One region of the Parabacteroides sp. Y3-G-102 genome, then DNA from elsewhere that is predicted to be linked to it. Evidence: riboswitches for the same ligand, from Rfam matches in the RefSeq annotation. Region 1 holds a riboswitch; the other holds the start of a gene.
What was found. Region 1 has a riboswitch for thiamine pyrophosphate ahead of thiD (bifunctional hydroxymethylpyrimidine kinase/phosphomethylpyrimidine kinase). Riboswitches for the same ligand answer to the same signal wherever they lie in the genome.

Region 2: it holds a riboswitch for thiamine pyrophosphate, as region 1 does, so the genes downstream of both, NBH16_RS13780 (TonB-dependent receptor) here and thiD (bifunctional hydroxymethylpyrimidine kinase/phosphomethylpyrimidine kinase) in region 1, are expected to answer to the same signal.

What each region holds. Positions count from the first base shown of each region.
Region 1 covers NZ_JAMOKU010000032.1:27,530-32,770, reverse strand. Annotated here, with positions in the region: gene NBH16_RS15695 (thiamine phosphate synthase) at 1-225, opposite strand, end outside; gene NBH16_RS15690 (thiamine phosphate synthase) at 216-812, opposite strand; gene thiD (bifunctional hydroxymethylpyrimidine kinase/phosphomethylpyrimidine kinase) at 805-1,653, opposite strand; TPP riboswitch at 1,648-1,745, opposite strand; gene NBH16_RS15680 (BamA/TamA family outer membrane protein) at 1,849-3,078, opposite strand; gene cbiD (cobalt-precorrin-5B (C(1))-methyltransferase CbiD) at 3,231-5,165, opposite strand; gene cobM (precorrin-4 C(11)-methyltransferase) at 5,165-5,241, opposite strand, start outside.
Region 2 covers NZ_JAMOKU010000025.1:69,829-75,069, forward strand. Annotated here, with positions in the region: gene NBH16_RS13780 (TonB-dependent receptor) at 1-1,404, opposite strand, end outside; TPP riboswitch at 1,447-1,557, opposite strand; gene rimP (ribosome assembly cofactor RimP) at 1,795-2,262, shown strand; gene nusA (transcription termination factor NusA) at 2,267-3,532, shown strand; gene infB (translation initiation factor IF-2) at 3,553-5,241, shown strand, end outside.

The DNA of each region.
Region 1 (5,241 bases):
ACATTTACGTACGGTATCCTCATAGATCCCGTCTTTCATACGCAATTGTATCCACGAACATCCTCCTTGGATTGCCATGCGTACCTCGTCGCATTCCGTATATTTAGGTGTACGATGCGTTATAAACATCAAGCGGTTACTCCCACCAAAAGGAGGGCGTAATCCGGTTGTTCTCCGACCGACTCTTCCATTCTCATCATATCCGAAATAATAATTTAAGGCCATACTTGTAATCGTTTGAATTGTTTTATGAGTTGATCCGCAACAAGAAGGGAGGGATCGTTTCCCCAAAGGGCCCCGAGAACGGCGACACCGCCGAAGGGGATATCTCTTAATTTCGTTATTGTTTGTGAGCAGATTCCTCCCAAGGCGATCACCTTATCATCGATGATGCCCTTCGCGTTTCGCAATCCATCTAAGGGGAATCCGCTACCATATCCTTCTTTGGATATACTCTGAAAGATCGGGCTAAGGAATACATAGTCGCATACCGGTTTATACTCGATAATCTCTTCCAGACTATGGCAAGAACGACTTATACTGCCTTTATATAAAGGTGGAGCTTCCGGGTTCCTCTTGTTCAAATGGACTCCTCCTAAAGCCCTTTCTTCTGCCAAGGTAAACCAATCATGAAGAACGATCCTGTCGTAATAAGCCGGAGAGATGTTATCCAATAAGCCCTCCAATTCATCACGTTTACAATCCGGTTTACGTAGATGTAAACGAGACATTCCTTCCGCAAATAGAAGTTCGATCAAAGAAGCTTCATCCGCGAAAAAATAAGGTGTAGTAATTACGACCAGCTTATTCATGATTCCATCGGATTTTATGAAGGGCAGAGGGTGAGAAGAAGTGGTTTACAGGTCCGTGCCCTTTTCCCATGCATACATTTGCCCCGTGAACGAGCGCGTTATTCATATATTCCTTGGCTAATCGTACGGCTTCCACCAATGAATGGCCGAGTGCCATATAAGCGGCGATGGCGGACGATAGCGTACAGCCCGTTCCATGGGTATTGAAGGTCTCCACTGTTGGCGAGACCAGACAAATCGGATTATTCTCATTGATAAATAACCGATCCACCGTTTCTACTCCGGGAATATGCCCCCCCTTGATCAATAGAGCGTTACATCCTTTTTCCTGCAATTTCCGGGCGGCAAGTAAGATATCCGCCTCGTTATTGATTTTTATACCGGAAAGATATTCCGTCTCGGGAATATTCGGAGTAAGCAGTGTCGCTTTAGGGAACAACTCATCCATGATGGTTCGGATGGCGTCATCCTCCAATAATTTACTTCCGCTCGTGGATATCATCACTGGATCTAAAATGATAGAAGTCTGTTGGAAGGAAGGTAAAGTTTCAGATACGACCTTTACGGCATCCTTGTTATGTAGCATCCCTATTTTTACGGCATCTACGATGAAATCCTCAAGAATAGCTTCGATTTGTCCTCTCAAAATCTCGGGAGAGATCGCTTGGATCCCTCGCACTCCCTGTGTGTTTTGAGCGGTTATAGCCGTTATCGCCGAGGCTCCAAAAACCCCCAGCGAGGAAAAAGTCTTAATATCCGCTTGTATTCCGGCACCACCGCCACTATCAGAGCCCGCGATCGTTAAAGCTACCGGATAACGGTACGTTTCATTTTTATCCATCTAACATTCGTTTTTCTTACGGCGGCATTACCCGCATCAAGTAGTAAGGGTATGATCTCAGCCCATATAGTATGGCACCCCTTCGACGACGCAAACTTAGTGAAAAAAATCGATATTAAGATATTTCCGGCTTTTAAACGATAATTTTAACGCAAGGTTATACTTCCATAAATCGTAGACGGGAGCCTTCTGGTTTTAGAAGGCTTCCGTCATATTCATATAAACCGCCATCCCTTTTTGGTTCGGGTCTTTGCCTACGTCTAGGCGGAAGTTCTTGCCGGGTTGCATTTGGATACGTAAGCCTACGCCGTAGTTGAACTTCCATTTATTCCAGTCTACGATAGGAGCGTTTCCGATCGTACCCGTGCCGACCCAGCCAACAAAACCACACTTCGCCCAGAAATTACCGCTCTTATATTTCTCCACGCTGCCGAACATATGACGATACTCCAGAATCCCATACGCCATGGTCTTGTCACGGTACTTGCCCCAATAGTATCCGCGAAGATCGAAAGGAGAGCCAAACGAAGGAAGCTCCGTAAAAGGAACGTTTCCCACACCGATTTGTGTCTTGGCGATCCATGCCAAGGTGCTACGAGGACGAAATACTTGCTGGAATTGGCGGTATTCTAACTCGAACATCTCATAATTATATGCACCGCCTAAATACTTTCCATACACTTTAGCGATCGCGCTTAGTAACATACCGGAACTTGGGGTCGCCACGTCATTTCGTGTATCGTATTGAATCAAGCCGCCGACACCGATATTGACATAATCTCGTTTGAACTTATTGAAATAAGGATCTTCGGCCATCACCGGGTTGATATCATCTGATTTGCTGAAATTAATATCAAAAAGAGGACCCGTATATAAATGAGGCCTAACTTCCCATACGAAACGGGGATATAGTTGGAAAGAACTCTTATGGAATTTCGTTGTCGAGTCGCTCTTCTCGATTTGCTCGATCGTCTCATAGCCTTTCCCGAAATAATGCGAAGGTTCGTTCCGATAACCGTAACTGATATAAATACGGAAGCGATTCTCGTTGAAGAATAAGGTACCGGCACCGGCAAAAACGAACGTCCCGTTTAAGGTAATGTTAAATCCCGCAGGGATAAACGATCGTTGGGATATCGTATCATTCTTGTTTAAGCGAAAGCTAGCCAAAACCGCGCCACCTACGCCAAAGGAGGCTTCCGGCGTGTAAGACGGTCCGCCAAGGATAGACCACCAGATCCTTTTGTTGGCCCGTATGGAGTCTTTATGTAATTGTTTATGATAACGTTGTATTTGCTTTTCGGTCATAGGCTTACCATCCAGCATCAGCACTTCTTTCGGAATCGTGTCATTGGAAATGCCTTGCGCCTTTACGGAAAAGGCGAATAGAAGGCAGGCCATATAAATTAAAAGATATCTAAACATTATTTTAATCAATATTTAGAGGGCAAAAGTACGAAATCCTCCTAATATGTATTCTTAAAGAATCCCTAATAAAAAAGAATAAACAGCTAAAAAGAAATGCTATTACAGTCTGGGGGGTGTAGAGACGTAGCGTGCGCGCTGCGTCTCTACAGCTAAGATTGGTACAAGACCTTGCCCTCTTCGGATATTAACAGCAAGGTTAGTTCGCCGTCGGGAAGGATAGGAGCGCAATACGATTTACATTTTTGTAAAAGTAATGGGAAGAAACGATTTTGTTCTTTTTCCGCAAGAAGCTCCCATAATTCACGGGCCAACGTAATCCGATTGATTGCATCTACGGTCGCCTCCTCGCATTTTGCTTCTTTCGCTACATCTTGAAGGAAGCCTTTGTTCATGACGACTTTTTTGCTGTGTGTATCTAGGAAACCTTCCGCAAGTTTCACCGCCTTGCCGATCATGATACCTAAGATAACCTGCTTGAAACCTAAATCGGCAGCGATCTTTAGCGTCTCTCCGATAAAGTTCCCGTAATGGACGAATGATTGTGGAGGCAAAGAAGCGTATAAGCTCCGAAGGTAGCGTTCACTCTTCGCCCCGGAATTAATAACCAACGTCTCGCAACCTATCGCTTTGGCGACACTGGCTTCTTTCCGTATCGAGGCGATAAAAGCGTCCGATGAGAAAGGACGCACGATTCCGGATGTCCCGATAATGGAGATTCCCCCGATAATTCCAAGTTTCGGATTGAAGGTACGTTTCGCCAACTCCTCGCCACCGGGAACCGAGACCGTGACAATAGCGACGGAATCGGGTGAGGGCAGGAGTGGAATCAGCTCTTGCCGGATCATCTTACGGGGCGTGGCGTTTATAGCCGGGCCGCCGACTTTCAAGCCGAGTCCCGGAAGGGTCACGGTTCCGACTCCTTCACCTGCTTGGAAGATGACTCTTCCCGTATCGTCGCTTTCTGTTTCTTGACAATATTCTTCTTGTGCCATTACCGTGGCACGCTTGTGCCATCGGCTTGGCACAGCTGTGCCATCACCGTGGCACGACTCTGCCACGGCGATGGCACAACCGGATGCATCGAGAGATAATTGAACAGTAACCCGGATCCGGCTATGATTCGTCACGTCCGGATCATCCCCAGACTCCTTGATCACGGTACAGGTGGCGGAACACCCGGCCCATTCGGTATAGGCTACCGGCAACGTTATCTGTTCTCCCGAGGGTAATGTTATCTGGCTTTCTGTTTGTTCCTTCCTTGATAATAAGGCCAATAAAGCGGCTTTTGCGGCGGCGGTAGCACAAGCTCCGGTCGTATATCCGCTTTTCAAGGGAAAGAATTCGGGTAATAGGCGTTCGATTTGTTTGCGCAATCCGTCTTCACCATACACTCGGTAGAAAGTTTCCGGTAATGCGGGACGCTTCACGACAAATACTGGTATTCCGAATTGGCGGGCAGCGTTCACTTTATCCGTAAAATAGCCGGAGAAACCACTTTCCTTTGTCAAGATCGCATCCGGATGGAGTTGCTCCAACAACTTTAACTCATCCTCACCTTCTCGATAGAAAACCAGACGTTCTTGGGGGAAGCCCTGCTTCTCGGCCAACGACAAAGATTCCTCCCGCTCCAATATACGGAACCAAGTGGTATGCGATCGCCAATAAGGGCGGAGCGGGGCAAGGGTGTTCACGCCACTGAGGGCAAGTAGCCGTTGGATACCTTTGTTTTCCATTTGGTGAATTGCGTCTGCATAACTATCGCACCAAATCAAGTCCTCATCACGAGGTGGATACCGACGTTCGTAACGGATCACCGGAATCTGTAAACATTTCGATACTTTTTCGATCGTTTGGTGTAACACTTGAGCGAAAGGGTGTGCCGCATCAATCAATAGCTTAATCGCGTGGTCACGACAAAAACACTCCATTTCCTCCGCATTCATGGCTCCGGTCAAACGGATTCCATGCGCACATTCAATGGATTGCAAAGTTCCTTTCGTAGAATAGTAATAGGTAGCGGCTGCCTCGTCCGCTACCCGCACAGCCACACGGCCTTCTGTCGTTCCTCCAAGGATCAGTATCATTACTTACGGAAAAGATGTTTGAATTCATCCGCATATAAGCGGGATAGACCCTTGCGATTATCGATGGCATCCCCGA
Region 2 (5,241 bases), on a different contig from region 1:
GTTGAAGAAGTTCCAGTTCTTACGAATGTCCAGTCCTTCCCCGGCTTTGTCATCGTTTCCCTTAATGGTGTAATGGATCCCACGGTATTGTAAGTCCAGATAGCCGGTGAAAAGAGGGGAAAGACGTTGAGTCAATTTAGCGTATGCGTTGTAGTCTAATTTCTTACCGGTATTGCGATAATATTCGTAATCCGGTTGTGGCAAGACGTTTGCGCTTTTGGTCCACATTACCCGGCCAAAATGATCGCCTACATAGTTGTTGACGGCGGTTCCCAGCGTAAGGCGGGTATTGTCACGTTGATAGTTTGCGCTATAAACGGCTCCATAGAAATAATTGTCGAGCCATTTACGGCGCACAAGGTCCGTCTTTTTTACGGTATTACCCTCCGGATCGATATATTCCGGTAGTTTATAACTGCTGAATTTGGCTTTCGATTTATAATCCTCGTAATATCCATTTCCGTCGGTGTAATGAAGGGTCAGGTTCATATTCCAGAAATCTCCGATACGCTGGCTGGCCATTAAATGGTAGTTGTGTTGCCAATAATTATCCGTCTGATTGTTATAAAACTTCTTCACTCCATCTTCCTCATATTCTCCGCATGGATTATAGCTACGATCTGTGTCAAGTAAATAAGACGGAACACCGTTCCATGCTTGATAGGTCTTCTCGCTGTTCCCGAAGGCTTGGAATTTAATCAATGTATTATCGGCATAGAAAGCGGCGGAGGCATAGTAAGAACTCATACGGGCGGAGGCACGATCGATAAAGCCGTCGCTACGGATATTGGAGTAGCGGGCGTCGAAAGCGAAATGATCGTAAAGTAATCCAGTGCCGCCTTTTACCGTATGTTTCAGCGTACCGAAAGAACCTGCTGATACGGAATATTCGCCGTAAGGCTTTAAGGACGGTTTCTCGGTCTGCATGGCGACCGTAGCGCCAAAAGCCGCAGCTCCGTTCGTAGAGGTTCCGGCGCCTCGTTGGATCTGGATCGATTCTACCGAGGAAGCTATATCGGCCATATTAGCCCAGAATACGGTATGAGACTCGGAGTCATTAACCGGTACGCCATTGATCGTGATATTGATACGGTTCGCATCTGTACCCCGGATACGAAAACCGGAGTAACCGATACCCGTTCCGGCATCCGAGGTCATGATAACAGACGGGGATTGGGAGATAAGGAATGGGATACCTTGCCCGTTGTTCCGGCTGCTTAGTTCTTGTTTGGAGATGTCGCTATAAGCTACCGGGGTCTCTTTCCCGACTTTGGTAGCGGTAATAACCACTTCATCTAAAGATACGTCTTTTGAGATTTTCAAGGAGTCGACCGGACTAGGCATTTGTGCCTTGGCGGTTGTAGCCAGCAAGGAGCCGGCCAAGATAACCAATACATTTTTCATCTTTTCATCTTTTTGCTTTAAAACTAAATAGATGAATAGAAAGGATCGGAGAAGCATGAATCCCTACGACAGCATTACCTGTACAGGTTCTATGGGTATGATCTCAGCCCGCTCCTTTCGTGAAGGATTCCGCGAGCACCCCTTCGTATTCGGCAGCAAAGATAGGCATAAAAATGTTAATAAATATTACTATCAATAGTAAATCGGATTTCTATAGATATTAATTCTGATTACTATCGATCGTAATCCGGTTTGTGTCGTATTAATTTTTTCTGCAAAAAGATGAGGATATTTTGAGAACTCATTGATTTTTTGTATATTTGCGGGCGATTAAGTGAAGTTGAGGAGGGGGCGGGTAGTCCCCTTCTTTTGTTCTTAACAGATATGTGTATGATAGAAAAGAAAGTGGTAAGCCAATTAGTAGAGGAAAAACTAGCCTCTTCAAGCAATTATTTAGTAGACGTAGTGATTAAACCGGGGAACCTGATAGTCGTTGAAATTGATAACGATGAAGCGGTAAGCATTGATGATTGCGCTGAGTTGAGCCGGTATTTGGAGGAGCATCTGGATCGTGACGTCGAGGATTATGAGCTGGAGGTTGGCTCCGCCGGCATTACTTCTCCTTTTAAGGTACTTCGCCAATACGTCAAGAACATCGGAAACGAGGTGGAGATGCTGTTGAAAAACGGCTCGAAGCTGACAGGTGTGTTGAAATCTGCCGACGAGAACGGTGTGGTTGTCTCTGTCGAGAAGAAGGTGAAACCGGAGGGCGCTAAGCGGAAGGTAACCGTGATAGAGGATGAGTCGTATACATTTGATGAAATAAAATATACAAAATACTTAATAAGATTCAAGTAAGATTATGGCCAAGAAAGAGGAAACAATCAGTATGATTGACACCCTTGCGGAGTTCAAGGAGTTGAAGAATATCGATAAAGATACGATGATTAGCGTTTTGGAAGATTCGTTCCGTAACGTGATCGCCAAGATGTTTGGCACGGATGAGAACTATGACGTGATTATCAATCCTGAGAAAGGTGATTTCGAGATCTGGAGAAACCGTACGGTTGTGGCTGATGATGAATTGGAGGATGAGAACTTGCAGCTTACGTTGACGGAGGCCCGTAAAATCGACGCCGACTGTGAGGTGGGCGAGGAAGTGACCGACGAGGTGCATTTCGCGGACTTCGGACGTCGTGCGATCTTAAACTTGCGCCAGACTTTGGCTTCAAAGATACTTGAATTGCAGAAAGACAGCTTGTACGCTAAGTATAAGGATAAAATCGGCCACATCATCGCCGCTGAGGTTTATCAGGTGTGGAAGAAAGAAATCCTGTTGCTGGATGACGATGGTAATGAGTTGCTACTGCCGAAATCCGAGCAAATCCCGACCGATTTCTATCGTAAGGGAGAGACCGTACGTGCGATCGTTCAACGTGTGGATAACTATAATAACAACCCGAAGATCCTTCTTTCCCGTACGGATAAGGTCTTCTTGCAGCGGTTGTTCGAGTTGGAGGTTCCGGAGATTAATGATGGCTTGATTACGATCAAGGCGATCGCCCGTATCCCGGGAGAGCGTGCCAAAGTGGCTGTCGAGTCATACGATGACCGTATTGACCCGGTGGGTGCTTGCGTAGGTATGAAAGGCTCTCGTATTCACGGAATCGTTCGCGAGTTGAGAAACGAGAACATTGATGTGATTAATTACACCTCAAATCTCTCTTTGTTTATCCAGCGTGCTTTAAGCCCGGCTAAGATCTCTTCTATCCGTGTAAATGAGGAAGAAAAGAAAGCTGAGGTTTATCTACGTCCGGAGGAGGTTTCTTTAGCGATCGGTAAGGGTGGTCTGAATATTAAGTTGGCTTGTATGTTGACTGAGTATACGATTGACGTATTCCGTGATATCGAAGGAGCGGACGAGGAGGATATCTACTTGGATGAGTTCTCCGACGAGATCGACAGCTGGGTGATCGACGCACTGAAGAATATAGGATGCTATACGGCGAAGAGCGTCCTTGCTATGAACCGCAATGAGATTATTGAACGTGCCGATCTGGAAGAGCAGACCGTGGACGATCTTTTAGCTATCTTATCTGCGGAATTTGAAGATGAAGGTAACGAATAAGTATTACGACAAAGTTAGATATGCCTATAAAATTAATTCAAGTACAGAGAAAATTGAACGTGGGAATCAACACGGTGGTTGAGTTCCTGCACCGGAATGGGTTCTCGGTTGAGGATAATCCCAACACGAGGATCAGTGATGAACAGTATGCTTTGCTCGTAAAAGAGTTTGGAAAGGATCTGCCTGAGAAAGATCGTAATTTTGCGGCGGATCGTGCGCAGAAAGAGGCTCCTTCTGTGAAAGAAGAGAAGACTGCGGAAATAAAGACAGTGATACCGGAAGAATTCAGGCCTAAGATCGTAATGAAGGGTCATATCGATTTGGATGGTGGACAACATAAAAAACAGCAGGAAGAGCCGAAGGCTAAAGAGGAGCCGAAGGTGAAAGAAGAGCCTAAGGTAAAGGAAGAGCCGAAAGTGAAGGAAGCGCCTGCCGCTCCCGCTGCTCAAGCTCCTGTTAAACCCGCGCAGCCTGCGCAGGCTCCCACGGAGAAAAAAGAAGAAAAAGTTATAGTAGTGGAAGTGGAAAAAGAAAAAACCGTAGAGAAGCAACCGGTTGTTGCGGAACCTAAGGTGGAAAGTGTGAAACCGGAACAGGAAGTAGAGAAGACCGAGGAAAAAGACGATAATCTTTTCCGTTTGAACTCGGTTAAATTGGAATCAAAGATCAAGGTAACCGGTAAGATTGACTTGGATGCGCTTAACCAATCGACTCGTCCGAAGAAGAAAACGAAGGAGGAGAAGCGGAAAGAGCGTGATGAGAAGCAAAAGTTTAATAACAATCGGCCGGGTAATAATAGCAACGGTCCGGGCGCTCCTCATAAGAGTCCGAATTCGCCTACTTTGATTAAACCGAACGCTCCTGCTAAACCGGGTGAGGAAGGTGACGCTAAGAAGAAGCGTAAACGTATCAAGAAAGATCGAGTAGACGTGAATAATACGCCGGGTACGAATTATCCGCGCCCGAATCGTGACGATCGTCCGAATAACGACCGTAAGCCTCGCTTGAAGAAGCCGGTGAAAGCGGAAGTTAGCGAAGAGGATGTTCAAAAGCAGATCAAGGAGACTTTGGCTCGCTTGACCAACAAGAATAATAAGAATAATAAGGGGGCTAAATACCGTCGTGATAAACGTGACGCCGCTGTGAAACGTGAGCACGAGTTGATGGAACAGGAAGAACTGGAAAGCAAGGTATTGAAGCTGACCGAGTTCGTTACGGCCAACGACTTGGCGAACATGATGGACGTATCTGTAACGGAGGTTATCGGTACTTGCATGAGCATCGGCCTTATGGTTTCGATCAATCAGCGCCTGGATGCGGAGACGATCAATATCGTGGCTGAGGAGTTCGGTTATAAGACTGAATATGTAAGCGCGGATGTTGTCGAGGCGATCAACGCTGATGAGGAAGATGATAACGAGGAGGATTGGGTAGCCCGTCCGCCTATCGTAACGGTGATGGGACACGTTGACCATGGTAAGACTTCTTTATTGGATAATATCCGTAGCGCGAACGTAATCGCTGGTGAGGCCGGTGGTATCACGCAGCATATCGGAGCCTACAACGTGAAGTTGCAGAATGGCCGCCGTATCACGTTCTTGGATACTCCGGGTCATGAGGCGTTTACCGCTATGCGTGCCCGTGGCGCGAAGGTGACGGATATCGCGATTATTATCGTGGCCGCTGATGATAACGTGATGCCTCAGACG